2 regions of the Paenibacillus sp. IHBB 10380 genome follow, and region 1 is predicted to be linked to the other one. Evidence: predicted binding sites of a transcription regulator. Region 1 holds the regulator's gene; the other holds the start of a gene.

The links. The regulator CtsR, encoded in region 1, represses protease genes until heat stress. The targets are predictions, from matches to a motif close to ATGGTCAATAAAGGTCAAACA.
Region 2: a site for CtsR is predicted at 1,823-1,843, ahead of clpP (ATP-dependent Clp endopeptidase proteolytic subunit ClpP). Genes of this name have one in related genera too.

Annotation. Positions count from the first base shown of each region.
Region 1 is NZ_CP010976.1:4,317,914-4,321,334, reverse strand. It holds rRNA gene UB51_RS19755 (23S ribosomal RNA) at 1-588, shown strand, start outside; rRNA gene rrf (5S ribosomal RNA) at 764-880, shown strand; gene UB51_RS19745 (CtsR family transcriptional regulator) at 1,262-1,723, shown strand; gene UB51_RS19740 (protein-arginine kinase activator protein McsA) at 1,751-2,275, shown strand; gene UB51_RS19735 (protein-arginine kinase McsB) at 2,296-3,363, shown strand.
Region 2 is NZ_CP010976.1:5,046,950-5,050,370, reverse strand. It holds gene gap (type I glyceraldehyde-3-phosphate dehydrogenase) at 1-264, opposite strand, end outside; gene UB51_RS22980 (sugar-binding transcriptional regulator) at 357-1,415, opposite strand; tRNA gene UB51_RS22975 (tRNA-Arg) at 1,662-1,736, shown strand; gene clpP (ATP-dependent Clp endopeptidase proteolytic subunit ClpP) at 1,933-2,529, shown strand; gene UB51_RS22965 (PdaC/SigV domain-containing protein) at 2,607-3,421, opposite strand, start outside.

The sequences.
Region 1 (3,421 bases):
GTTGGAAATCATTCGAAGAGTGCAAAGGCAGAAGGGAGCTTGACTGCGAGACCTACAAGTCGAGCAGGGACGAAAGTCGGGCTTAGTGATCCGGTGGTACCGCATGGAAGGGCCATCGCTCAACGGATAAAAGCTACCCTGGGGATAACAGGCTTATCTCCCCCAAGAGTCCACATCGACGGGGAGGTTTGGCACCTCGATGTCGGCTCATCGCATCCTGGGGCTGAAGTAGGTCCCAAGGGTTGGGCTGTTCGCCCATTAAAGCGGTACGCGAGCTGGGTTCAGAACGTCGTGAGACAGTTCGGTCCCTATCTGTCGTGGGCGCAGGAAATTTGAGAGGAGCTGTCCTTAGTACGAGAGGACCGGGATGGACGCACCTCTGGTGTACCAGTTGTTCCGCCAGGAGCATAGCTGGGTAGCTACGTGCGGACGGGATAAACGCTGAAAGCATCTAAGCGTGAAGCCCCCCTCAAGATGAGATTTCCCAATTAGTAAGACCCCTTGAAGACGACGAGGTAGATAGGTTGGAGGTGGAAGTGCAGTAATGCATGGAGCTGACCAATACTAATCGGTCGAGGGCTTATCCTAAAAGTTTCATGAAGTGAAACTACTTCGGAAGCATATGCTGTTTTAACATTGCAAATTCGTTTCGTATCTAGTTTTCAAGGATTAAACCTTGTGCTGATTTTAAATTGCATCTCTTTAGGGGAATTGAATATTTTGTATAAGGTATACAAAGTAGACAAGCAGTTGAAAAATCCTGTTTGGTGGCGATAGCGGAGGGGTTCCACACGTACCCATCCCGAACACGACCGTTAAGCCCTCCAGCGCCGATGGTACTTGGACCGCAGGGTCCTGGGAGAGTAGGACGTCGCCAAGCAAAAACCACTGTTGATTTTATCAACAGTGGTTTTTTTCTATATATTTATACAAAGTTACGTTAGGATATCAAATTTTAAGCAAACCCTTCATTATTATTAGAATACTTTTGTATATTTAGGTCCACACTAAAATTAACCCCACCTCTTGGCAAAATAAAAAAATATGATATAATATTAACAAAGTCAAAGAAAGTCAAAGTCAACAGTGTTGAAATAATGATTTGTTTCAATAACCTGAAATACACATGCTATATATGCGTCTCAATTAGATCAGTGGCAAGTTTTCGCGACTCATTCTTTTTGGGTAAATCATTTGTAGGTATGTTTTAACATGATGTGGTCCATCTCAGGTTAACGTTTCAAACAGTGGAGGATGAGTGATGCGCAATATCTCCGATATTATAGAACAATATCTGAAGAATATTCTGCATGAAAGTCCCGAAGGAACAATAGAAATTCAGCGCAACGATCTGGCAGATAAATTCTCCTGTGTACCATCGCAGATCAATTATGTCATCAGTACTCGTTTTACGTTGGAGAAGGGCTATCTCGTGGAGAGTAAAAGGGGTGGTGGAGGTTATATTCGCATACAGAGAATTGATCTTCCTGAGCATTCGGGACTGCACACCCATCTCCGTCAGACCATTGGTGAAGGCATCGATCAGACGATGGCGGAAGGATTAATCTATCAGCTTGAGGGATCCTGCTTTTTAAGCAAACGTGAAGCTAACTTGATGCGCGCAGCGATTTCAAGAGAATGTCTTATGATAAAGCTTCCTTACCGGGACGAGATCCGTGCCAGAATAATGAAAGCGATGCTGATCTCTTTATTAGGTAAATAGCCTGCTAAGACAAGGAGGTACATCGAAATGCTTTGTCAAGAATGCGGAATTAAACCCGCTACTCTTCATTTTACGAAGATTGTAAATGGAGAGAAGACGGAATTTCATATTTGTGAGAGCTGTGCGCGGGAGAAAGGTGAGAATATTCCTGGAGCAGCAGGTGGATTTTCTATTCACAGTTTGCTGTCAGGACTCATTGATTTCGACACAGCGAGTAAGATTCAGTCAGGTACCTCACAAGCGGCTCAATCACTTCGTTGCGAAGAATGTGGGATGACGTATACTCAATTTAGTAAGACTGGGCGATTTGGTTGTAGCTCATGTTATAAATATTTTGATAATCGTCTAGATCCTTTATTCAAAAGAGTTCATGGCAGTACGGAGCATGTTGGTAAAATACCGAAGCGAGGCGGCGCCAAGATCCAGGTGAAACGTAAGCTGGATGAGCTAAAGCATGAGCTACAGCAACGTATTGTACAGGAAGAATTTGAAGAGGCAGCAAACCTTCGAGATCAGATTAGAGAGCTTGAGAAAGAAATATCCGAACAATGAAGAAGGAGGAATGATGCGTGATGCCAAATCTCCGGTTTACAGAAAAAGCTCTTAGTGACTGGATGCTCGGTAACGCAAATGATTCCGAGATTGCCATCAGCAGCCGTGTTCGGGTTGCACGTAATTTGCAGCAAATTCCTTTTCCATTGCTTGCCACAAGTGAGCAGTCGATGGAAGTGTTGGAGCTTCTAACAGATATGAAGACGTATGAAGATCTTCATTCTTTTGGAACCTTTCATATGATAACCTTAAACGAAATTACTTCACTAGATAAAAAGGTACTTGTGGAGAAGCATCTCATTAGTCCTAGTCTTGCTAACGAGTCGCAAAATGGGGCTGTTATTCTTAGTGAAGATGAATCCGTAAGTATTATGATTAACGAAGAAGATCATTTGCGCATTCAATGTTTGTATCCTGGATTCCAAGTCCGCGAAGCTTGGGAGAAAGCAACCGCTATAGATGATTTGTTTGAAGCTCATATAGATTATGCTTTTGATGGTAAAAGAGGCTATCTCACAAGTTGTCCGACAAATGTTGGAACAGGTCTAAGAGCATCTGTTATGATGCATTTACCTGCACTTGTAATGACTCAACAAATTAACAGAATTCTCTCTGCTGTATCCCAAGTAGGATTAACCGTAAGAGGTATTTATGGTGAGGGTAGTGAAGCCGCAGGTAATATTTTTCAAATATCCAACCAGATTACACTGGGTCAGACTGAAATTGAAATCATCGATAATTTACACAATGTAGTAATGCAAATTATCGAACACGAGAAGAATGCTAGGCAGAGATTGCTGAATGAGTCTAAGCTGCGAATCAAGGATCGTGTTAAACGATCGTATGGTATTCTGCTATTTGCGGAAATATTGGATTCTAAAGAGGCAGCGCAACGTTTATCTGATGTGAGACTTGGTGTTGATTTGGGGATCATTGAAGGTCCGTCCATCCCAATGATGAATGAATTGAATGTGATGACACAACAAGGATTTCTACAAAAAACATTCGGTGAAGAAATGAATTTAGAGGAACGAGATATGTATCGCGCGAGATTGATTCGTGAAAAGTTAGGTGCACCACATTCTTAATACGATATAAGTATTGCTTAGAAGTACAAAGGTATCAAAACTCATGGAGGTGTAGGGG
Region 2 (3,421 bases), 730 kb from region 1:
AAGATCTCCCCATGGCAATTCTTCAGGGTTACGGTTAGCAAGAACCTTAACTTCTTTACCATTTACTTTGAAGAATCCGTCATGTACTTCAACGTCACCGTCGAAACGTCCTTGAGTCGTATCATATTTCAACAAATGTGCTAACATTTTAGCATCAGTCAAGTCATTAATTGCTACTACTTCGATACCTTCCACAGCTTGAATACGGCGGAAAGCAAGGCGTCCAATACGTCCAAAACCATTAATACCAACTTTTACTGTCATTAAATTAGTCCTCCTAGAGTTCGTTTTTATTTATTCAAAACAGACGATTAGGTCTGTCGTGACAACATAGATTAAATATTATAAAAGTTTAGTTATTCCAAATTAATTAGTAGGGATCGTTTATCGATCTCTTTTTCAATTTCTAGCGCTGCGGCTTCATCTGTAACTAGGATATCCTCTTTACCGAACTGAAGAACCGCATGAATAGCTCTACCCTTACTTTTCCCGCCTGCAATCCCGATCACCACTTCAGTCTGCATAATATCTTCCAGTCGTAATCCCAATGTTAGCATCCTATGAACCATGGAGCCATTCTCGTTAAAATAATAACCGAAAGATTCTGCAACCGCGCCTTCTGCTTGGATCGTCTGTATCGTTACAGGGTCCAGATTTCTTCGGCGGGTCATTTCCATGGCGTCACCTATGCCGTGCACGATGATCCGTGACTGTCTGATTGTCTGCACAATCTCTTGAATGTTGCGATCTTGGACGAGCGATTGATAAGCATCATCGCTGAGCAGATCAGGTACATGTAACAACCGGTATTGTGCTCCTACTCTCTTCGCCATTGTTGAGGCAATCGTATTCGCTTGAAATTCCATACTCTCTCCAAGCCCCCCGCGGGCGGGTACGAACCAAGTTCCTTTAACAAGTGCAGAAGAAGGACAAGTGAGTTGTTCTGCCATTTCGGCTAATGTTGAACCCCCTGTAACAGCAATAATATCTTCATTACCCATGACGCTCAGCAAAGCTTTCGCGCCCGCACGTCCTAGCTCTCGCTTGGCGAACGACGATGACTCACAATCACCAGGTACAATGACCACTTTACGCAATCCGTAGGTTTGACGAATCTTATCCTCTAAATCTGTTAGTCCAAAAAGATTCTTAGCAATGGGCTCCATGAGTTCTAGCAGTTTCCTACCTGAATCATTAATCCTCATTCCCATACTCTCAATCTCAATGAGACCTTGCGATTTCAGAAGATCTGTCTCCGCACGCAACACGCGTTCTGTCATATGAAGCGAAGTTGCGAGTGTCCTACGACCGATCGTATCAAACAACATGATCTGCTGAAGAATGGTGTACCTTGTCTTGAGAATTTCCATGAGGTCAGGCAGAAGCTGCTTTTGTATTTCTAATATCGTTCGCATGCTTTCCACCCCTGCAACTTTCTTCTCACTTTCTCATTGGTCTTAAAATGTCCCGGGTAAACTTTTTAAGTCCCACTATTATTCTAACCAAATTTCGCGTCTCTTGCAAGTAGTCTTTGTGTATAATTTACAGGAGATGTTCTTCTTATACATTTAGTATTCTTCAGGCTATCCTAAGCTAAAAAATACTGAATACTCTTGCTATTCTGTTGTAGATATCATATAATAATTTGTGCTATCAATTTTGCGCCCGTGGTCAAATGGATATGACGTAGGCCTCCGAAGCCTGAGATCGAGGTTCAATTCCTCGCGGGCGCACCATTCTTTACATTTTTTAATACATAGCTTCTACTTATATGTATAACCAAACCAACAAAAGCCAATCATGGCTCTTTTTTTTACCTATAAGTTTGACTTTCTTTGACTTTTTGTTTTAAATTGTTTATTATGTGGTAATTAAGGCAATTGTTTAAGTAAGAAAGTCAATATTTGAACCAATTTAAGGGAGGTTTTTCACTTGGGTTATGTACCTATGGTTGTAGAACAGAGCAGTCGCGGAGAACGTGCATATGATATCTATTCCAGATTGCTGAAGGATCGCATTATTTTCTTGGGTTCAGAAGTCAACGATGTAGTGGCTAACTCCATTATTGCACAAATGCTGTTCTTGGCTGCCGAAGAGCCTGACAAAGATATTCACTTATATGTTAATAGCCCCGGGGGATCGATTACAGCGGGTATGGCAATATTCGATACAATGCAATATATCAAACCGGATGTATCCACTATTTGTGTAGGTATGGCTGCTTCTATGGGAGCATTCCTGTTAAACGCTGGTGCGATTGGCAAACGCTTCGCATTGCCAAACAGTGAGATCATGATTCACCAACCTTTGGGTGGTGCACAAGGTCAAGCATCCGATATCGAAATTCGTGCTCGCCGTATTCTCAAGATGCGCGATAAGTTGAACCGTATATTATCCGAACGTACAGGACAACCGCTAGAGCGTATTGAGAAAGATACAGATCGTGACTACTTCATGAGTGCTACAGATGCAGCAACCTACGGTATTATTGATAAAGTGATTGAGAAGACTTTACCAACAGGCATTTAATAAATAGATAGACATAAGACAACCCCCTTGCTCTGAAATTTCAGAAGCAAGGGGGTTGTCTTATAAATCAGTATATTTTATTTATAACTTTTGAATGGGTCTGTACCTTTAGGTAACAACTGATCGAATGGATACGCAAACGTAGGGATACCTACAGCATAGTCTGTATATTCATACTGTTGGAAGAAAAATAACATTCCGTTTTCACTTACGTTGAAATCAGGATTAGCACGTAATGCTTTAAATCCACCCAAGTAACCCTCATGGGCCTTTAGTTTCTTAGCTAAGTCTTTATTCAGCATGGTTCTGTAGGTTGGATTACTCTTCTTCAACAAATCATTCGCTGTTAGTAACTTTCCATCTTTTAATGAGAACGTGAAACCTGTACGAATAGTTCCACCATGTGCTCCACCTGTATTTCCATATTGATCAACTACAAGACTCAGTACACCATTTCGATTGTACGTCACCATGTAGTTCTGAATATACTGATAAGCATGCTCTATCGAGTCATCTCTATTATTAGCTTCTTTAATAGACTCTTCGTTGAACTTCTTCATATGCTGTTCCAGTACGTTATTGATCACATTCTCAGCATCAGAATTTACAAGCCCACTGACTTTAGGATAATGGAGAAGGTATACTGCATCTGACGTTGCTTTCTCTAATGTCTCCGTCTTGATGGTGATCGGATTGAGTATACGTTTGCTTATATTCAGCGTCTTCGTAGAAGGGTCCCAAGCACCCTGATATCCTAAATAATCATTCATTAATTTGAAGGGAACATAGATTCTGCCGTTGATATTCTTGACTTCATACTCATACAAGTAATAATTGTTAATGTTCGTGTTCACACCATGCTGTGATACTTCCATATTAAGCTGTGTATATC